One region of the Streptosporangium sp. NPDC048886 genome, then DNA from elsewhere that is predicted to be linked to it. Evidence: riboswitches for the same ligand, from Rfam matches in the RefSeq annotation. Region 1 holds a riboswitch; each other region holds the start of a gene.

Region 1 (7,010 bases):
ATGCCGACCGCGAGGCCGGCGAGGACGGAGGCGATGGCCGTGGCCTGGTCCGGCCGTCCGCCGGAGGCGTCCAGCACGCGCGACAGGGCCAGCGGGAAGTGCAGCGAGACCCCCAGCCCGGACAGGGCCAGGCCCGCGTAGGAGAGCACGGGGTCGCGGCTCAGCCAGAACAGCGCCCAGCCGGTGGCGGTGAGCACGAGGGCGCCGACGAGCAGGGCCGGGGGCCGCACCCACAGGGCCAGCCGTGCCCCGGCGAAGCGGCCGGCCGCCAGGCCGGCGGTGAAAGCGGTCAGCCCGGTCGCCGCCACCGCCGCCGACAGGCCGGTCCGGTCGGCGAAGAGCTTCGCCGCCCACAGGTTGAAGCAGAACTCCAGCGCGACGCAGCAGAACAGCACGGCCCCCGCGACGTGGAAGCGCCAGCCGAGGCGCGCCCCGCCCTCCGGGCCGGGACGGACCTCGGCACCGGCGCGCTCGGGGATCCAGACGCGGCCCATGGTCAGTGCGAGCAGCACGGTCAGGACCGGGGTCATCAGCAGCGCCGCCCGCCAGCCGAGCGCGGTCTGCGCGGCGGAGGCGATGACGAACGGCGCGGCGATGCCGACGCACACCCCGACGGCGTTGGCCTCGCTGATCGCCGCCGCGCCCGCCGGGCCGTGGTGGTCGCTGAGCGCGGCCATGCCCGCGTAGAGGGTGATCGACGCCATCCCGCTGGCGATGCCGTACCCGAGCAGGGTGACCGGCAGCGCGGTGCCCGCCATCACCAGCAGCACGCCGGCGTTCATCCCGGCCAGGCCCGTCCAGGTGACGGCCCGGCGGCCGATCCTCCTGGTCAGCCAGGGCAGCGCGAGCCCGGTGAGGATGCTGCCGACCGCCATCGCGGTGCCGTGCAGCCCGGCGACCGCCTGTGACACCCCCTGGTCGATGCGGAGCATGGGGAGGGCGGCGCTGAGGCCGTACAGGTAGGTGGCGAAGACGCCGAGCTGCAGGTAGACGAGCCAGGTCGCGCGATCGCGGGTCAGCCGGACGGGCGTGATCGCGGTCAACTGGCTCCCCTGGGCAGGCGGCGGATCGAGACTTCCATGGGGACTATCTCATGACGGGCCGGACATTCCGAGGCTCATTTGAGGGCGGCGAGCTGGTCGGAGAACCAGCGGTGCGGGGGGAGCGCGGTGGCGGCGGCGGCCAGGAGGGCGCCCCGGCGGGCGCGCTCGTCCTCGGGCATGACCAGGCCCTCGTGGAGGGCGGCGGCCGTGGCCGAGACGTCGTAGGGGTTGACCAGGAGAGCGTGCTCGCCCAGCTCGGCGGCGGCGCCGGCCTCGCGGGACAGGACCAGCGCGCTGCGCGGCGACAGGACGGGGCCCTCCTTGGCCACCAGGTTCATGCCGTCGCGGATCGGGTTGACCAGCAGCACGTCGGCCAGCCGGTAGGCGGCCAGCGAGCGCGGGTAGTCGTCGTGCACGTTGAGGATCACCGGGGCCCAGTCCTCGGTGGCGTACTCGTCCTCGATCTCCTGGGCGCAGCGCTGCACCGCCGCGGTGTATTCGCGGTATTCGGGAAGATCGTGCCGGGAGGGGTAGGCGAAGGCGAGGTGCACGACCCTGCCGTGCCACTCGGGGTGGGCCGCCAGGAACTCCCGGTAGGCGGTCAGACCCCGGACGATGTTCTTGGACAGCTCGGTCCGGTCGATCCGCACGATCAGCTTGCGGTCGCCGACCTGCTCGCGGAGGGCGGCCATGTGCGACTCGACGTCGGGTTCGCAGGCCCGCGCCCAGAGCGTCTCACCGTCCACGCCGAGGCCGTGCACGCCGATCCGGGTGGTCCTGCCGCCGTGGGTGACGGTATGGCCGGCGCGGTCCACCTCCGCGCCGAGCACCGTCTCGCAGCAGTCCATGAAGGCCCCGGCCCAGCGCGCGGTCAGGAACCCCGCGTGGTCGGCGCCCAGGATGCCTTCGAGCAGCTCGATCCCGACGCCGTCGGGGAGCAGGTTGAAATACTCCGGCGGCGCCCACGGGGTGTGCGAGAAGTGGGCCACCCGCAGGTCGGGCCGCTCGCCCCGCAGCATGGCCGGGACGAGGGTCAGGTGGTAGTCCTGGACCATCACCCTGGCGCCGTGCGCCGCCTCCTCGGCCAGCGCCATCGCGAACGCCTCGTTGTACGTCTGGTAGGACTCCCACTCGCGGCGGAACCTGGCGTCGAAGAGCGGCCTGTTGGGGGTGTCGTACAGGAGGTGGTTGACGAACCAGAGAGTGGAGTTCGCCACCGCGTTGTAGGCCCGGTGGAAGATCGTCGGGGGGATGTCGAGCATCCGCACCGCCCCGGTGTCGTAGCCGGCGTGATCGAGCCGGCCGCCGGGCGCCAGCCGCGCCGCGCTGCGGTCGCCGTCGGACAGCGCGGCGCAGACCCAGAGCATGTTGAGACCCTTGGCGACCTCCGCCAGCCCCGACACCAGGCCGCCTCCGCCCCTGCGCATGCTCAGGGAGCCGTCCTCGGAGAGCGTGAACGAGACGGGACCGCGGTTGGAAGCCACCAGGATCGCGTTCATCAGACCCCCTCGCCTAGGGACATGCTTGTCCCGAAGGTTAACCAAACATAACCCTCGACCGTAGGATGTCGAGCGACTGTGACCGGTGATGGGGGCCCTTGATGGCGCTGGACGAGACGACCGAGGAACTGGCCCGCCTGGCCGCCCGGGGTGACCACCGCGCGCTGGGTGAGCTGCTGAAGCGGATCGAGCCGGACGTGCTCCGCCACTGCGGGCGCATCCTGCCCTACCGGCAGGACGCCGAGGAGGCCTCCCAGGACACGCTGCTGGCGGTGGCCCGCAACATCGGCCGCTTCGAGGGGCGGGCCCGGTTCACCACCTGGCTGCACATCGTGACCGCCAACTGCGCCCGGACCACCTACCGGTCGCTGAAGCGGCGCTCGGCCGAGCAGAGCTCCGACGAGCTGCCGCTGCAGAAGCCCGACGTCGCCCGGGTGAGCGTGATCGCCGGATCCCGGCTGGACCTGCTCGACGCGATGGAGGCGCTGGAGGCCGACAAGCCGGAGCTGGCCCAGGCGCTGGTGCTGCGCGACATCTGCCAGCTCGACTACAACGAGGTGGCCGAGCAGCTCGGCATCCCGCTCGGCACCGCCAAGTCCCGCATCCACCAGGCGCGCAAATACGTCCAGAGCGCGCTGGGCGACGCCTACGGCTTCTGATCCCGACGGGTCGGCGGCGGATCCGGAAACGGCCGAGCCGGTCACGGCGCTCCTTCCCGGGGGCCGCCTGAAACCGCTTCCCGGGGGCCGCCTGAAACCGCCGCCCGCGTGGCGCGCGGCTTTCGCGGCCTTGATCGGCAACGGCTGGATTAAGGTGGCGTTGCCCACATCGCATGATCACTCTGTGATACGAGGCGCTCTCCCCCCTCATGCCTGAAAGCCGAGGTCGAGGAGAGACCCCATGTCCCGCAGACATGCCGTTACCACGGGATGCGTCCTAACGATCACCGCACTTACCCTGGCCGCCGTGCCGGCCGGCGCCGAACGCCAGGCAGCAGGGATCCCGGCCCCCATGGCCGCCGCAACCGCGCTGAAGCCGCCGCCGGGCATGCTGGAGGCGCTCCAGCGCGACCTCGGGATCAGCAAGGAGCAGGCCCAGGCCCGCCTGCTCAACGAGGCCCGCCTGACCCCGATCGCGGCGCAGCTGAGCAGGAGGCTCGGCGACCGCTTCGGCGGCACCTGGCTGCGGGGAAACAGCGCGCAGAACCTCGTGGTCGCCACCACCAGCGCCGACGACATCCCCGAGGTCCTCGCCGCGGGCGCCCAGGCCGAGATCGTCACCAGATCGCTGGCGGAACTGGCCACGATCAAGAAGAAGCTCGACCAGACCCTGCCCGCCAAACCGCTGGTGTCCAGCGCGCGCTACGTCGACGTCAAGCGCAACAAGGTGGTCGTCCTGGCCCCGAAACCGGACGAGGCCCAGAACGTCGTCGAGAGCGCCGGCGTGGACACCGGCGCGGTGCTCGTGCTGCCCTCCACCGAGGTCCCCCAGCCCCTGTACGACCTGGTGGGCGGCACCGCCTACTACATCGGCACCACCAGCCGCTGCTCGATCGGCTTCCCCGTGGTCAAGGGCACCCAGAACGGCTTCGTCACCGCCGGCCACTGCGGCACGACCGGCGCCACCACCACCGGCTTCAACCGCGTCGCCCAGGGCGTCTTCCAGGGCTCCAGCTTCCCCGGCAACGACTACGCCTGGGTCGCGGCCAACGCCAACTGGACGGCCACCCCGAAGGTGGACAACGGCGAGGGCGGCACCGTGCCCGTCGCCGGCGCCCGGGTCGCCATCGAGGGCGCCTCGGTCTGCCGGTCCGGCTCCACCACCGACTGGCACTGCGGCGTCATCCAGCAGCGCGACGCCAGCGTCACCTACCCCCAGGGCACCGTCTACCAGCTGACCCGCACCAACGTCTGCGCCGAGCCCGGCGATTCGGGCGGCTCCTTCATCTCCGTCGACCAGGCCCAGGGCGTCACCTCCGGCGGCTCGGGCGACTGCAGTTCGGGCGGTACCACCTACTTCCAGCCGATCGGCGAGATCCTCACCGCCTACGGCCTGTCGCTGAGGACCACCGAGGGCAACCCGCCGCCGCCGACCACGGGCACCTGCACCGGCTACCCGAGGACCCTGACCGGCACCCTGCGCAACGGCCAGACCGTCTACCAGCCGAACAACCTGTACTACCGGGCGACCGTCACCGGTCTGCACACCGCCTGCCTGGACGGCCCCGTCGGCGTCGACTTCGACCTCTACCTCGAGAAGTGGAACGGCCGGTCCTGGCCCACCGTCGCCTCCTCCGACGGCGCGGGGCCGGACGAGAAGATCAGCTACACCGGCACGGCCGGCTACTACCGCTACCGCCTGGTCTCCGCGGCCGGCTTCGGCCCCTACACCCTGGGCTACAAGACGCCGTAACCCGCTCCCGGTCCCACCACGCCACGCCGATCCTCGACCGCGTTCCGGGGCGGGGCGCGGATCGTCGTGAGGGCCGAAGGGAGGACGGAGCTCCCGCCGGGCAGGCGATCGTCGGAGAACGTGAGCCTGGCGAGGGGCTCCGCCGGCCGCCCGTGGTGACACGGGACGTACGGCGGTGCCGTGGCGTCAACCGCTTCACCCGGCTCACGAAGGCGATCCCGGCACCGTGGCCGGACGGCCCGGCGGCGGGTGGGCGTTCGGAGGGGGGCGCGTCCCACGGCCGGCGATCCCGCTGGTCCCGGCGGGAGCTGTCCGCCAGGTAACACATTACATCTCAAAAAATGAGACGGTTGGTCAGGATGGAGGCAAGCCGGGGTAGAGTGCGTAAGACCTGCTCGCCAGGTTCCAACTGAATATTTGCTCATCCAGAGGGGTGGAGGGACCGGCCCTGCGAAGCCCCGGCAACCCTCCCGGTTCAAGACTCGTGATCTGACGAGGTCGGCCGGGACAGGTGCCAATTCCGGTCTGCGGCCAGGGTGGTCGCAGACGAAGATGAGGGAAAGGCCTCGCTTCATGGCGCTCGCAAGCACTGAAACCACCACCTCGCTCGACTTCGGCCCCGCCGCGGCCCTGTCCTGCCGCGAATGCGGCGCCCGCTACGACCTCGGTCCCAGCTTCGCCTGTATCGAGTGTTTCGGGCCCCTCGAGATCGCCTACGACTTCGGGCGCGTGACCCGGGAGCGGATCGCCGAGGGGCCGACGAACATCTGGCGCTACCGCTCGCTGCTGCCCGTCCCGGCGGACGTGGCCGCCAAGCCCAACATGGCGCCCGGCTGGACCAAGCTCGTCAAGGCCGACAACCTCGCCCGTGAGCTGGGCATCCGTTCGTTGCACGTGAAGGACGACTCCGGCAACCCCACCCACTCCTTCAAGGACCGCGTGGTGGCCATCGCGGTCGAGGCGGCCCGCAACTTCGGCTTCCATACCCTGTCCTGCTCCTCCACCGGCAACCTGGCCGGCGCGGTGACCGCGGCCGCCGCCCGAGCCGGGCTGGACGCCTGCGTGTTCATCCCCGCGGACCTGGAGCAGGCCAAGATCGTCATGGCGTCGGTCTACGGCGGCAAGCTCGTCGGCATCGAGGGCACCTACGACGACGTCAACCGCTTCTGCTCGGAGCTCATCGGTGACGAGCTGGGCGACAAGTGGGGCTTCGTCAACGTCAACCTCCGGCCTTACTACGCCGAGGGCTCCAAGACGCTGGCCTACGAGATCGCCGAGCAGCTCGGCTGGCGGATCCCCGACCAGATCGTCATCCCGGTCGCGTCCGGCTCCCAGCTCACGAAGATCGACAAGGCGTTCAAGGAGCTGATCGCGCTCGGCCTCGTCGAGGACAGGCCATACAAGATCTTCGCCGCCCAGGCCGAGGGCTGCTCCCCGGTCTCCGCCGCCTACAAGGCGGGCCACGACGTGATCCGCCCGGTCAAGCCGGACACCATCGCCAAGTCGCTGGCGATCGGGAACCCCGCCGACGGCCCCTACGTGCTGGACATCGCCCGGCGCACCGGCGGCGCCGTGGAGGACGTCACCGACGCCGAGATCGTCGACGCGATCCGGCTGCTGGCCAGGACCGAGGGGATCTTCGCCGAGACCGCGGGCGGCGTCACCGTCGGCGTGCTGCGCAAGCTGGTCGCCTCCGGGCGGCTCGACCCCGAGGGCGAGACCGTGGTCCTCAACACCGGTGACGGCCTCAAGACCCTCGACGCGGTGGCGGACCAGGCGCGTCCCACCGCAGTCATCCGGCCGTCTCTTGACGCATTCCGTACGGCTATCGCCTAGAAACTTGTGAAAGGGACTGAATAATGAGCGTTTCTGTGCGGATTCCGACGATTCTCCGGACCTACACCGGCGGCTCGGCCGAGGTGGCCGCGGAGGGGGAGACCCTCCGGGAGGTTCTGCAGAAGCTCGATGCGGACTACCCCGGAATCGGCGCCCGCATTCTCGATGAAACGGGCAAGATCCGGCGTTTTGTCAACGTCTATGTCGGGGATGAGGACGT
Region 2 (7,010 bases), on a different contig from region 1:
TGGAGATCGGCGGGATCCACTACCGGGCGGCGCCGTTCAACGGCTGGTACATGGGCAGCGAGATCGGCGCGCGCAACCTCGCCGACATCGACCGCTACGACCTGATGCCGATCATGGCCCAGCTCCTGGGCCTGGACACCTCCACCGACCGCTCGCTCTGGCGCGACCACGCCCTGGTGGAGCTGAACGTGGCGGTCCTGCACTCCTTCGACCAGGCCGGGGTGACGATGACCGACCACCACACCGAGTCGCGGCGATTCCTGACCCACCTGGCGCGTGAGGAGAAGGCGGGCCGGGTCTGCCCGGCCGACTGGAGCTGGATCGTCCCGCCCATCTCGGGCTCGGCCACACCGGTCTTCCACCGCTACTACGACGAGGCGGAGCTGTCGCCGAGCTACGTCCACCACCCCGATTCCGTGGAGCGGGGGCTCGGCCGCTGGCCCGTGCCGGGGTGGTGACGGAGGGCGGGACGGCGGCGCGGCGGCAGGGGCATTGCGGAGAGGCCGTAGAACATGGTTCGGTATGGAGACCGGGCAAGGAGGGCGCGCAATGATGGACCTGGTGCTGTCGTCGGTCGAGCAGGGCGTGCTGACGCTGACGTTCAACCGGCCCGAACGGCTCAACGCCTGGACCGACACGATGGGGCGGCGATACTTCGACCAGCTCGCCGAGGCGGAGGAGAACCCGGAGGTCCGGGTGATCGTCGTGACCGGGGCGGGGCGGGGCTTCTGTGCCGGCGCGGACTTCCAGACCCTCAACGCCATCCAGGACGGCTCCTACGAAGGGGAGCCGGACAAGCGGCCCACCACCTTCCCGGCCACCATCGGCAAGCCGGTCATCGCGGCCGTCAACGGCGCCTGCGCCGGCCTCGGCATGGTCCACGCCCTGGTCTGCGACCTGGTCTTCACCGCCGCCGAGGCCAAGTGGACGACCGCCTTCGCCCGCCGCGGCCTGATCGCCGAGTACGGCCTGTCGTGGATCCTGCCCAGGCTCATCGGCCAGGCCCGGGCCATGGACCTGCTGCTGTCCGGCCGCACGTTCACCGGGGCCGAGGCCTACCGGCTGGGCCTGGCCGCCCGGTCGGTGCCCGGGGAGAATCTGCTGGAGGAGACCCTGGCCTACGCCCGCGAGCTGGCGACGCACAGCTCGCCGGCGTCGATGGCCGTGATCAAGCGCCAGGTCTGGGGTGACTGGGAGCGGACCCTGGAGGCGTCGGAGTCGGCCGCCGTGCGCCTGATGACCGAGTCGTTCGGCCGCCCCGACTTCGCCGAGGGCGTGGCCAGCTTCGTCGAGCGCCGCGCCCCCAGGTTCCCGCCCCGGTGAGCCCGCCCGCCGCCGGGCCCCGCCCCACGGCGGTGGCGCGGGGCGGTCAGGTCACGTGGGACAGCCAGTGGGGGGCGGTCCTGAAGGGGGCGGCGCCGGTGGTGACGGCCTCCATCAGCCGGGCGGCCGTGGCGCGGGCGTTCTCGATGACCTCGGGGGGATAGGCGTAGCGGACCTGGTGCTCCTCGAACTCGTCCTCGTCGTCCAGGATGATCCGGCCGTCGCGCATGCGCATGACGTCGAGGTCGAGGTCGACCATGGTCACCTCGCCGTCGCGCCACTCGGGGACGGTCGAGATGTCGCAGTAGATCTCGACCCTGTTCGGCTCGGCGTTGAAGGTGGCCGTCCACCAGGCGTCGCGGGGGAAGAGCATCACGAACGCGTCGGCCCAGGTCACCGGCGGCTCATCGCCCCTGCTGCCGCTGGAGCCGGCGACGCAGCCGGTCCAGACGCCGTGCTCGTCCTCGCCGAGGAGCAGCGCGGGGTGGTGCCAGTGCAGTGAGCCGTCGTATTTGCGGTAGACCACATTCACGATCTCGCGTGTCATCCCCCGACAATAAGGGTTGACAGAGATCTATGTATTTCCTACCTTCTAACTAGGTTAAGAGTGTCAGTGCAGAGCCCCGGCTCACTGACCGGCAACCCTCGCACCGCGGCGGGGTGCCCCCGGGGGAGACCTGGCGGCACGGTCGGCGTGCCGCAAGCGCGGACCCCTCAACGGGTCACCGAGGCATGCCTGGGAGCAGTACATGTCCGAGATCACACTCAACTACGCCGGCCCCGTCGACCTCGACGCCTACGGCCGCTACCGGCCGGGCGACCGGCCCGGCCCCCGCTACCCCTTCCAGGGGCGGATCACCGCCGACGGCGCCGGCGAGTTCCCCGCCGAACCGGGCCGCTACCACCTCTACGTCGCGGCGGTCTGTCCCTACGCGCAGCGCGCGGCGATCGTGCGCTCGCTCAAGGGACTGCAGGACGTGATCTCGCTGTCCTACGTGGACGACGAGCGTGACGGGCGCGGCTGGGCCTTCCGCGAGCGGCGCGGGGCCGACCCGGTCAACGGCTTCACCACGCTCCGCGAGGCGTACGAGGCGACCGAGCCGGGCTTCGACGGCCACGTCTCGGTGCCGGTGCTGTGGGACAGGGCGGGCGGGCGGATCGTCAGCAACGACTTCCCCGACATCACGATCGACCTGGGCACCCGGTTCGGCGGCGACCCGGAGATCGACCTCTACCCCGAAGAGCTCCGGCCGGACATCGACGCGCTCAATGCCAGGATCTACGAGTACGTCAACACCGCGGCGGGCCGCGTCGCCTCGGCCGCCACCGAGACGGAGTACGGCCGGGCCCGGCAGGCCGTGATCTCCTTCCTGGAGGAGCTCGACGCCCGGCTCGCCGACCGCAGGTTCCTGTTCGGCTCCGGGATCACCGAGGCGGACGTGCGGCTCTGGCCGACGCTGCTCCGCTTCGACCTCGCCGACAACCCCTCCGCCAGGATCAGCGAGCGCCCGCTGACCGCCTTCCCGAACCTGTGGGCCTACGCCCGGGACCTCTACCGGCACCCCGCCTTCCGTGACAACACCGACTTCTCCGCGATCACCTCCCCGGCCGCCGCCGAGACCGACCCCTGGCGGATCCCGGTCGAGCCGCTCCACGCCGACTGGGACGAGCCGCACCGCAGAGCCGCCGTATGAGCCCCGTGAGCGCCGCGCCCCCCGTGCCGCCGGACGAGGAGATCGCATGAGCGCCGCCGTCGCCGTCGTCGGCGCCGGGCCGACCGGGACCTGCCTGGTGGAGCGGATCTGCGCCAACGCGGCCGAGCTGCTCGACTGGCCGTCGCTGGACGTCCACGTGATCGACCCCTACCCCCCGGGCGGCGGACGGGTCTGGCGCAGGGAGCAGCCCGAGCTGCTCTGGATGAACTCCACCGCCGCCGACGTGACGCTGTTCACCGACGCGTCGGTCCAGTGCCAGGGCCCGATCCGCCCCGGTCCCTCGCTGGCCCAGTGGCTCGGCGGCGACCCCGGCAGGTTCGCCTCCCGGCCGGTCCAGAACGCCTACCTGTCCCACGTCTTCCGGCAGGCGGTCGACACCGCTCCACGCGGCGTCCGGGTGCACGTCCACGCGGCCCGCGCGCTGGACCTCACCGACGTCCCCGGCGGCCAGGTCGTGACGCTGGAGGGCGGCCGGACGATCGAGGTGGACGCGGTGATCCTGGCACAGGGGCACGGCGACGTGATCCCGACCAGACAGGAGCAGGCACTGGCGGAGACGGCCGCGGGCGGCGGGCTGCACTACCTGCCCACCGGCTACGCCGCCGACCTCGACCTGGACCGGGTGCCCGGGGGCGAGCCGGTGATCGTCCGGGGCATGGGACTGGCCTTCATCGACCTGATGGTGCTGCTCACCTCGGGCCGGGGCGGCCGGTTCGTCCGCGAGTACGACGGGGAGCTCGTCTACCTGCCCAGCGGGCGGGAGCCGCTGCTCCAGGTGGGCTCGCGCCGCGGCGTGCCGTACCACTCGAAGACCGGATACCCCTTCCGCGGCGCCCGCCCGCCGGTGCCGCGCTTCCTCACCGCGCAGGCGCTCGGCGCGGGGCCGTGGAACTTCCGCAGGGACGTGTGGCCGCTGGCCGCCAAGGAGCTGGGCCACGCCTACTACCACGAGCTGATCACCGCCCACCCGGAGCGGGCCCGGACGGGCTGGGCGGAGTTCGAGGAGGCGTACGCGGCCGAGGAGTGGCGCAGTCCCGGGATGCGCGCGCTGATCCGCAGGGCCGTACCCCGGCACCTGGACCGGCTGGACTTCGACCGGCTGGACCGGCCGCTGGAGCGGATGCGGTTCGGCGACCCGGCGGGGCTGCGCAGGTGGATGCACGGCTACCTGGGAGCGGACCTGGAGCGGCGCTCCGACCCCGCGCACAGCGCCGACCACGCCATGATCCTCGGGCTGCTGTCCGTCTACGGCGTCCTGGCCGAGCTGGGCGTCTCCGACCCCTGGTTCCACGGCTTCTTCAGCTACATCGCCAGCGGTCCGCCCGGCCCCCGGCTGGAGGAGCTGCGGGCGCTGGCCAAGGCCGGCGTGGTCACCTTCCTCGGCGCGGACCTGAAGGTGGAGCACCGCGACCGGCGGTGGCAGGCGCACAGCCCCACCGTCCCCGGCACGGTGGCGGCCCGGACCCTGATCGAGGCCCGGCTGCCCGCGCCCAGCGTGAGCCGGGCCACCGACCCGCTGATCTCCGCGCTCCGCGACCGGGGCGAGATCGACGAGGACTCCGGGCTGCTGAAGGTACGGCCCGCCGACCGCCGCCTGCTCGACCGCTCCGACACCCCCCACCCCCGCAGGTTCGCCTTCGGCCCCTGGGTCGTCGGCGGTGGGGCCACCGGCGGATTCGCCCGGCCCGGCCTCAACGCCCCGCTCTTCCGGCACGCCGACGCCCTGGCCCGGATCGTGCTGTCCGAGGCCGTCACCACCCGGATCAGACACGTCGCCTGAGCTGTCTGTCGCCTGAGCTGTTTAAGGAGAAGAACGTGAAAGTCCGATGGGGCGCCCTGACGCTGGCCGCGGTGCTGGCGCTCGCGGCGTGCGGGGCCGAGACGGAGGCCCCGACAGCCGCGGCCGGCGGCGGGGGCGGCGGATCGCTGGTGTGGGCGGTGGAGACGCAGCCCATCACGTTCAACCCCCAGCAGTGGGGCCAGAACAAGGCCCGCCTGCTGGTGCACAACCAGTTCGACTCGTTGGTCGCCCGGGGCAAGGACGGCGAGTTCCTGCCGTGGCTGGCCAAGTCCTGGGAGGTCTCCAAGGACGGCCTGACCTACACCCTCCACCTCCGCGACGACGTCACCTTCCACGACGGGGAGAGGTTCGACGCCGCGTCGGTGAAGGCCAACTTCGACCAGTTCCTGTCACCGGGCTACAACCCGGCGGTCGCCGCCGTCCAGCTCCGTAACTTCGGCAGGGCCGAGGTGGCCGGCCCGCACACCCTGAAGATCACGCTGAAGGCGCCGGACGGGCTGTTCCTGGACTTCCTGTCCTCGCCGTACGCCGGCCAGATCTCCCCGAAGTCGCTGAGGAACGCCAAGGACCTCAAGGCCGGCGGGGTCGACGTCGTCGGCACCGGGCCGTTCGTCCTCGACCGGTTCACCCCGGGCCAGGAGGTCCACTACAAGCGCAACCCCGACTACGGGTGGCCGCCCGCCGGCTCGGCCCACCAGGGGCCGGCGCACCTGGCGGAGGTGACCTACCGCTTCCTGCCCGAGGCCGCCGTCCGGGTCGGCGCGCTCACCTCGGGCCAGGTCCAGGTGATCGAGGGCGTGCCCGCCACGGAGATCGCCCTGATCAAGGGCGACCCCCGGTTGAGGCTGGAGACCAGCCTCAACTCCGGCAGCGCGTTCTCCTACTACTTCAACCAGTCGCACCCGCCCTTCGACGACAGACGGGTGCGCGAGGCCTTCCGGGACGCCGTCGACGTCGACGCCGTCCTCAACTCGGTCTACCAGGGCACGGCGAAACGGGCCTGGAGCATCATCGGCCAGGGCAGCCCGCAGTTCTACGACGCCTCACTGGAGAACACCTTCGGCGACGACCCGCAGCGGGCGGCCAGGCTGCTCGACGAGGCGGGCTGGGACAAGCGCGACGCCGAGGGCTACCGGGTCAAGGACGGCAGGCGGCTGACCGTGCGGGCCGTCAACTCCGCCCCGTTCGTCCGCGACCGCCGCGACATCCTCGCCCAGGCGATCCAGGCGGCGGTCAAGCAGAGTGCCGGCATCGACTTCCAGGTCAAGCTGGTCGACCAGGGCACCGCGCAGAAGGCCTACGACGACAACCAGTATGACGTCTTCGAGAACTCGCGCGGCGACACCGACGCCGGGGCCGCGCTCAACCTGATCCTCCCCAAGGGCGCCGCGATCAACCGGACCCACTTCGCGGACGCCGGCCTGGACAGGCTGCTCACCGAGGCGTCGGCCAGCTCCGACACCGCCGAGCGCAAGGAGCTCTACGCCAAGGTGCAGAAGCTCGTCGCCGACGAGGCCCTGCTCCTGCCGCTCTACGTGCCGGCCGACCAGATCGCCTACAGCGCCTCCGTCACCGGGCTCACCTTCGAGCCGGTCTCCGGCACCCCCAACAGTGCTTATGACATCCGGACAGGGACATGAGCACCCTCACACTCACCCGGCGGCGGGGGCTGGCCGCCGCCGGGTGGCTGGGCCCGGTGGCCCGGCGGCTCGGATCCGGCGTGGCCGTGCTCTGGGCCGCCGCCACCGCGGCCTACGTCGCGCTGCTGCTCGCCCCGGGCGACACCGTGGACGTCCTCATCGGTGACGGTCTCGACACCCCCGAGCGGAGGGCGCAGATCATCGCCGAATGGGGGCTGGACCGCTCGGCCCTGCAGCAGTACGGCGACTATCTGATCCGGCTGCTCCAGGGCGACCTCGGCCACTCCTACATCCTGCAGCGCGGCGTCGGCGAGGTCCTGTCCTCGCAGATCGGGCCGACCGTGAGACTCGCCCTCGCCGCCGCGGTCTTCGGGGTGGCGCTGGCCCTGGTGCTCGCGCTGGTCACCGCGGGCCGCAGGTCCTGGACCAACGGCCTGGCCGGGCTGTCGGAGCTGGTGGCGGTCTCGGTGCCGCCGTTCCTGATCGGGATCCTACTGCTGGCCGTCTTCTCCTTCAGCCTCGGCTGGTTCC
Region 3 (7,010 bases), on a different contig from region 1:
GGCTGACAACACGCTCGCCGGGGACAGCCGACGGACATTCCAGGACGCCGTGGCGGGCGCGGGTCTCCGCCCCGATGCCGACGGGTGGTGGCACCTCGATCTCGGCAACCGGGTCCGGGCCGCGCCCCACGACAGGCCGGCCGCTCTCACGGCGAGATCACCTGACCGCTGAGCCCTCGCCGTGATCGGGATCCGGCTCCGCCACCCGGTCCGCCGGTCCACGCACGCCCTGGTCCTGCGGGGACCCGGCCTGCTCGCCCGCCTCGTAGCGGTGGTGCAGCTCGACCGGCCTGTCCTCCTCGGCCGCGCCCTTGGCCGCCTTGCCGCGCATCCGGATGTTCAGCAGCTCCACGACGAGCGAGAACGCCATCGCGAAGTAGATGTAGCCCTTGGAGATGTGCTGCTCGAAGCCCTCGGCGATGAGCACGACGCCGATCAGCACCAGGAACGACAGGGCGAGCATCTTGATGCTCGGGTGCTTGTCCACGAAACGGCTGATCGGGCCGGAGGCGAAGAGCATCACGACGACCGAGACGATGACGGCCGCGACCATGACGCCGAGCTCGTCGACCATGCCGACCGCGGTGATCACCGAGTCGAGGGAGAACACGATGTCCAGGACCATGATCTGGAGGATCACCGCGGTGAAGGAGGCGGCGACCCTGCCACTGGCATGACCCGACTTGCCCTCAAGGCTGTCGTGCATCTCGAAGACGCTCTTGCCCAGCAGGAAGAGGCCGCCGAGGATCAGGATCAGGTCGCGTCCCGAGATCGGGTGGCCGAAGACCTCGAACATCGGCGCCGTGAGCTTCACCACCCACGACAGCGCCAGCAGCAACAGCAGCCGGCTGACCAGGGCGGCGAGGAGACCCAGCTTCCGCGCCTTGTCACGCTGGCCGGGCGGGAGTTTCCCCGCCAGGATCGAGATGAAGATGATGTTGTCGATGCCCAACACGATCTCCAGGCCGACAAGGGTGACGAACCCTATCCAGATCTCGGGATCAGTCACCCAATCCATCGTTCACTCCTCCGTCAGGCGTCAGGGGTCACTGCCTAGACGACTGGGCATCACCGTGAGTTCCTGAACAAAGAACACAGCTGCGCATTTCACCGACTTGCGGAGCCCGGCCAGGGGTCGGTTATAGTTCCCCTGTAGGTCATGAGTGCCAGTGACAAGCCCCGGCTCGCTGGCCGGCAACCCTCGCGTCCGCGGCGGGGTGCCCCGGGTGAGGACCTGGTCCGGCACGGAGTGTGTCGGGCAAGCGCGGGCTCCACGCACCAACGCCACGGCTTGGGGTCCGATGACCTCCGAGGAGTTCTGGCGTGTCCGCACTGACGATCTTCACCTCCGCCCCCGCCACGTCCGTGACCGTCCCCGCCACCCGCGCGTCCGAGGACCGGCGGATCCCCGCGGTGCTCGGCTCGGACCTCCAGGTCCCGGTCAAGGGCGGCAGGCTCGTCCCCTACGCCAATCTCGACTACGCCGCCAGCGCGCCCTGTCTGGAGCCGGTGAGCGCCGCCGTCGCCGCCGCGCTCCCGGCCTATTCCAGCGTCCACCGCGGTGCCGGGTACGCCTCCCAGCTCACCACGGCCCGCTACGAGCAGGCCCGGCACACGGTCCGCGCCTTCGTCGGGGCGCGCCCCGACGACTCGGTGGTCTTCACCCGGAACACCACCGACGCCACCAACCTGCTGGCCCGCAGCCTTCCCGCGGGGACCACCGCCGTGGTCTTCGACACCGAGCACCACGCCTCGCTGCTGCCCTGGGCCGACGCCGTACGGCTCGCGCCCCCCGCCTTCCCGGGCGAGGCGGTCCGCGCCGCCGACGAGGCGCTGGCCGGGATCCACGGCCCCAAGCTGCTGGTCGTGACCGCGGCCTCCAACGTCACCGGCGAGCTCTGGCCGATCGCCGCCCTGGCCCACATCGCCCACCGCCACGGCGCCCGCATCCTCGTCGACGCCGCCCAGCTCGTCCCGCACCGCCGGCTCAACCTGACCGCGCTGGACCTGGACTACGTGGTCTTCTCCGGCCACAAGCTCTACGCCCCCTTCGGCACCGGCGCCCTGGTCGGCCGGACCGACTGGCTGTCGCAGGCGGAGCCGTACCTGCGGGGCGGCGGCGCGGTGCGCTCGGTCGACGACGACGGGGCCGAGTGGCACGACGACCCCGAGGCCCGTCACGAGGCCGGCACCCCGAACGTCCTGGGCGCCATCGCCCTGGCCGCCGCCTGCGACGCCCTGAGCGCCACCGGCTGGAGCGCGCTGCTGCGCGAGGAGGAGCGCCTCATCGGCCGCCTCCGCGCCGGTCTGGCCTCCGTCGAGGGCGTCCACGAGCTGTCCCTGTGGGGCCCCGACCACCCCCGCGTCGGCATCGTCTCCTTCGTGGTGGACGGCTTCACCGCCCGCGAGGTCGCCGAGGCCCTGTCCGGCGAGTACGGCATCGGCGTGCGCGACGGCAAGTTCTGCGCCCACCCCTTCGTCCGCCACCTCCTCGGTGCCAAGGACGGCGGCTGCGACGACGTCACCGCCTCCGCGGTCCGCGCCTCCATCGGGATCGGCACCACCGAGGAGCACGTCGACCGTCTGGTCGCCGCTCTGCGGGACCTGCTGTCGCGGAGCTGACGTGACAGCATGGCCCTATGACTGAGCGTCGTGCCGCAGGCGCACCCCGGGAGATCAGCGTAGGGATCGGCGCCGGAGCGGACGCCGTGCACGGAGTGCGCGGCAAGGAACTCGCGACCGAGGACATGGTCCTCAACATCGGGCCGCAGCATCCGTCCACCCACGGGGTGCTGCGGCTGCGGCTCACCCTGGACGGGGAGCGGATCAGCGCGGCCGAGCCGATCGTGGGCTACATGCACCGCGGCGCGGAGAAGCTGTTCGAGGTGCGCGACTACCGGCAGATCATCATGCTGGCCAACCGGCACGACTGGCTGTCGGCGTTCGCCAACGAGCTGGGCGTCGTGCTCGCGGTGGAGCGGATGCTCGGCATGGAGGTGCCGGTCCGGGCGGTCTGGATGCGCACGCTCCTGGCCGAGCTCAACCGGGTCCTCAGCCACCTGATGTTCCTCGGCTCCTATCCGCTGGAGCTCGGCGCGATCACCCCGGTCTTCTACGCCTTCCGGGAGCGCGAGACCCTCCAGGCCGTGATGGAGGAGATCTCCGGCGGCCGGATGCACTACATGTTCAACCGGGTCGGCGGCCTCAAGGAGGACGTGCCCGAGGGCTGGACGGACCGCGCCGGGCGCGCCGTCGCGGACGTGCGGCGGCGGCTTCCCGACATCGAGCACCTGATCGCCGGGAACGAGATCTTCCTGGCCCGCACGGTCGGGGTGGGCGTGCTGGACCGGGAGACGATCATGCAGTACGGCGTGAGCGGCCCGATCGCCCGCGCCTCCGGGGTCGACCTCGACCTGCGCAGGGACGAGCCCTACCTCGCCTACGGCGAGCTGCCGGTGCGGGTCGTCACCCGGACGGCCGGAGACTGCCACGCCCGGTTCGAGGTGCTGCTGGAGCAGGTGAAGGTCTCCCTGGACCTGGCCGACGCCTGCCTGGAGCGGCTCCGGGAGCTGCCGCAGGGGCCGGTCAACCAGCGCCTGCCCAAGGTGCTCAAGGTGCCCGAGGGCCACACCTACGCCTGGACCGAGAACCCGCTCGGCATCAACGGCTACTATCTGGTCTCCCGCGGCGAGAAGACCCCCTGGCGGATGAAGCTCCGCTCGGCCTCCTACAACAACGTCCAGGTGCTGCGCGAGATGCTCCCCGGCCACCTGGTCTCCGACATGGTGGCCATCCTGGGGTCGATGTTCTTCGTCGTGGGCGACATCGACAAGTGACGCGCGGGCCGCACCGCCCCGGGGGCCGCCCCCCGATCAGCCGTGTCAACAACCCTGCGGGTCAATACAGCTAGCGGTCCTCCTCCGAGGAGTCCTTGGGCACCTTGCAGCAGTATTCGAGGTAGAGGGCGGCGCAGACCAGCACCACACAGCCGATGAACGAGCCGCCGGCGATGAGGAAGTCGCGGCGGGGCACGCCCTGCTCCAGCAGGTCGGCGGTGTAGATCGTGAACCCGGCGAAGACGCCGCCGAAGACCGCCCCGCCGTACGCGGAGGCCTTGGCGAGGGCCGCCAGCCGGGCCACCGCCAACGGCTCGACGGGTTTGGTGTCGCCCTTGCGCTCGATCCTGGCCTTCGTCATCCACCCGCTGTAGATCTCGCCGATCGCCAACAGCAGCACCGTGGGGATCGCGGTCCACGGCACGGTCGGCAGGGACGAGTAAAGGGGCTTCAGCAGCGCCCAGGTGATGATCGCGAACATGACGACGAGACCGACGAGCACGCCGGGACGGGTCGGCTTCAAATGGGCCTCTGCAGCGTCAGATCGGCGCGTAGCCGCACGTAGTCCTGGTCCAGCCCGGCCAGCAGGTCCTCGACCCTGCGCCCGGCCAGCACCGCGTCCGGATCGGCCCGCAGCCACGGCACCAGCACGAACGCGCGCTCGTGCGCTCTGGGGTGCGGCACCGTCAGATCGGGGTCGGCGGCGGTGACGTCGCCCATGGCGATCAGGTCGACGTCCAGGGTGCGCGGCCCCCACCGCTCCTGGCGGACCCTGCCGAAGGCGTTCTCCACACCCTGGGCGCGCTCAAGGAGCGTCCGGGGCCTCAGGGTGGTCTGCGCGATCACCACCGCGTTGAGGTAGGGACCCTGCTCGGGGCCGCCGAACGGGTCGGTCTCGTATACGGGCGAGACCGCGACGAAGTCGAGCTCGGGGGCGTCGAAGAGCGCGTCGAGCGCGCCCTGCAGCGTCTCGAACCGGTCGCCCAGGTTGCTGCCGAGCGCCAGCACGACCTTCATCCCCGGCTCCGGGTGATCGTCACTACCACGTCGTCGAACGGCAGCGGGATCGGCGCGGCCGGCTTGTGCACGCTGACCTCCGCCGACAGCACCTGCTCGCGCGCCAGGCAGACCTCCGCCAGGCGCTGGGCCAGCGTCTCGATCAGGTTGACCGGCTCGCCCTCCACGACCTTCACCAGGTCCTGGGCGAGCTCGCCGTAGTGCACGGTCCTGGTGAGGTCGTCCCCGGCCGCCGCGGGCGCCGTGTCGAGGAAGAGCGTGGCGTCGACGACGAACTCCTGGCCGAGCTCCCGCTCGGCGGCCAGCACGCCGTGCCGTCCCCGTGCCCGCAGGCCCCTGACGCTGATCCGGTCTGTCACGCGGCTTCCTCTTCTTCCTCGTCCTCGTCGCCCTGCAGCACCGGCGAACCGTGGTGCAGCCAGAGCCGCCAGCCCGCCGCCGTCCTGATGAAGGTGTTGCTCGCCACCACCTTGCCCGCGGCGAAGCTGGAGTCGCCCTCGTCACCGGCGGTGAGGATGTTCTCCTCGCAGGTGAGAATGGCCACATCGCCCAGGACCATGACGCGGACGTCGGTCAGCACGAACTGGATGTAGGGGGTGTTGGCCATGATGAGCGCCCAGGAGCGCAGCACCTCCTGGCGGCCGTTCACGATCGGCCACCCCGGGTGCACGCAGCTCACCTGCTCGCCGTCGACGTCTTCGGCCCAGATCTCGGTCATCTTGTCGAGATCCGCGTTCTCGATGGCGGTGTAGAACGCCTGGTTGACCGTCTCGACAGCGGTGGTGTCGACGCTCATGCTCTCGCTCCCTGGACTGCGGCAGCCACACGGACGGCGTCCGCGTTCGGGCGTACGTCGTGCACTCGCACACACCATGCCCCCGCCTGGGCGACGAGGGCGGTCACGGCGAGCGTGGCGTCATCACTGCGACTGAAAGGACGCGGGGTGCCGTCCGGGTCCGCCAGCAGCCGGCCCAGGAACCGTTTCCGCGAGGCCCCGATGAGCAGCGGGGGGCCCAGCTCGGCGAGCCGGTCGACGCCCGCCAGCAGGGCCCAGTTGTGTTCGGGGTTCTTGGAGAAGCCCAGGCCCGGGTCGATCACGATCTGGCTGTCGGCCACCCCCTCGGCCAGCACGGAGGCGATCCGCTTGGACAGCTCCTCCCGCACCTCGGTCACGACGTCGTCGTAGACCGCTCTGCTGTTCATCGTGTGGCTGTGGCCCCGCCAGTGCATCACCACGTACGGGACGCCGGAGGCGGCGACGACCCTCGGCATCGCCGGGTCCGCCAGACCGCCGCTGACGTCGTTGACCAGCCTCGCCCCGGCGTCCACGGCCGCCTGCGCCACCTCGGCCCGCATGGTGTCGACACTGACCGTGACACCCGCGCGGCTCAGCTCCCTGATGACCGGCTCGACCCTGGCCAGCTCCTCCTCCAGCGACACCCGCGCCGCTCCGGGCCTGGTGGACTCCCCACCCACGTCGACGATGTCGGCGCCCTGCTCGACCAGCTCCAGGCCATGCCGTACGGCGGCCGCCGGGTCGAACCACCGCCCGCCGTCGGAGAACGAGTCGGGGGTCACGTTGACCACGCCCATCACCAGGCATCGGCCCTTGTCGGGCATCCCCGGCACACTCCACGTAGTCATGCGGACAAGCCTAGGCGTTGTCCACTCTTCGCCCATCTCGCGGGTCCAGCTTGTGCCATAACGAATCAGCCCGTCCATCCCGAGGCAGTCGGCCGCGCATGCCGGACCTTGGCGAGTGTGGAGATATTAGCCCGGGCGGAGCGGGATTGGAGGGCTTTCGAACCCGGCCGCAACGCAGAAACCTTGCCCGGACTGCCGTGGCGGTCCGGACAAGGCGGGGTCTCTGCGGGCAAGGGCTCGGACTCGGGCTCAGCGGAGGATGAGCGCCATGGCCTCGGCGCGGGTCTTGTCGCTGGTGCGGAAGTCACCGCGCACGGACGAGGTGATGGTCTTGGCGCCGGGCTTGCGGACACCCCGCATGGTCATGCAGAGGTGTTCGCACTCGATCACCACGATGACCCCGCGGGGCTCCAGCACGCTCATGAGCGCGTCGGCGATCTGCGAGGTCATCCGCTCCTGCACCTGGGGGCGGCGGGCGTAGACGTCGACGAGGCGGGCCAGCTTGGACAGGCC

What was found. A riboswitch is a leader RNA that binds a small molecule or an ion and turns the genes downstream of it on or off. The one in region 1 is predicted to bind S-adenosylmethionine.
Region 2: linked by a shared signal. The riboswitch ahead of ACZ6R6_RS02155 (glutathione S-transferase C-terminal domain-containing protein) and the one ahead of thrC (threonine synthase) in region 1 are both predicted to bind S-adenosylmethionine.
Region 3: linked by a shared signal. The riboswitch ahead of ACZ6R6_RS08115 (aminotransferase class V-fold PLP-dependent enzyme) and the one ahead of thrC (threonine synthase) in region 1 are both predicted to bind S-adenosylmethionine.

Annotation. Positions count from the first base shown of each region.
Region 1 covers NZ_JBVJHH010000073.1:1,054-8,063, reverse strand. Annotated here, with positions in the region: gene ACZ6R6_RS46755 (MFS transporter) at 1-1,043, opposite strand, end outside; gene ACZ6R6_RS46750 (alpha,alpha-trehalose-phosphate synthase (UDP-forming)) at 1,118-2,542, opposite strand; gene ACZ6R6_RS46745 (RNA polymerase sigma factor) at 2,644-3,201, shown strand; gene ACZ6R6_RS46740 (S1 family peptidase) at 3,554-4,954, shown strand; SAM riboswitch class I at 5,373-5,513, shown strand; gene thrC (threonine synthase) at 5,528-6,790, shown strand; gene ACZ6R6_RS46730 (MoaD/ThiS family protein) at 6,814-7,010, shown strand, end outside.
Region 2 covers NZ_JBVJHH010000001.1:492,982-499,991, forward strand. Annotated here, with positions in the region: gene ACZ6R6_RS02140 (nitric oxide synthase oxygenase) at 1-458, shown strand, start outside; gene ACZ6R6_RS02145 (enoyl-CoA hydratase-related protein) at 550-1,323, shown strand; gene ACZ6R6_RS02150 (DUF402 domain-containing protein) at 1,370-1,870, opposite strand; SAM riboswitch class IV at 1,923-2,035, shown strand; gene ACZ6R6_RS02155 (glutathione S-transferase C-terminal domain-containing protein) at 2,073-3,017, shown strand; gene ACZ6R6_RS02160 (FAD/NAD(P)-binding protein) at 3,064-4,818, shown strand; gene ACZ6R6_RS02165 (ABC transporter substrate-binding protein) at 4,854-6,479, shown strand; gene ACZ6R6_RS02170 (ABC transporter permease) at 6,476-7,010, shown strand, end outside.
Region 3 covers NZ_JBVJHH010000005.1:208,391-215,400, forward strand. Annotated here, with positions in the region: gene ACZ6R6_RS08105 (hypothetical protein) at 1-6, shown strand, start outside; gene ACZ6R6_RS08110 (TerC family protein) at 158-1,018, opposite strand; SAM riboswitch class IV at 1,156-1,271, shown strand; gene ACZ6R6_RS08115 (aminotransferase class V-fold PLP-dependent enzyme) at 1,324-2,622, shown strand; gene ACZ6R6_RS08120 (NADH-quinone oxidoreductase subunit D) at 2,640-3,836, shown strand; gene ACZ6R6_RS08125 (DUF3180 domain-containing protein) at 3,907-4,359, opposite strand; gene folK (2-amino-4-hydroxy-6-hydroxymethyldihydropteridine diphosphokinase) at 4,356-4,853, opposite strand; gene folB (dihydroneopterin aldolase) at 4,850-5,212, opposite strand; gene ACZ6R6_RS08140 (nuclear transport factor 2 family protein) at 5,209-5,649, opposite strand; gene folP (dihydropteroate synthase) at 5,646-6,497, opposite strand; gene folE (GTP cyclohydrolase I FolE) at 6,747-7,010, opposite strand, start outside.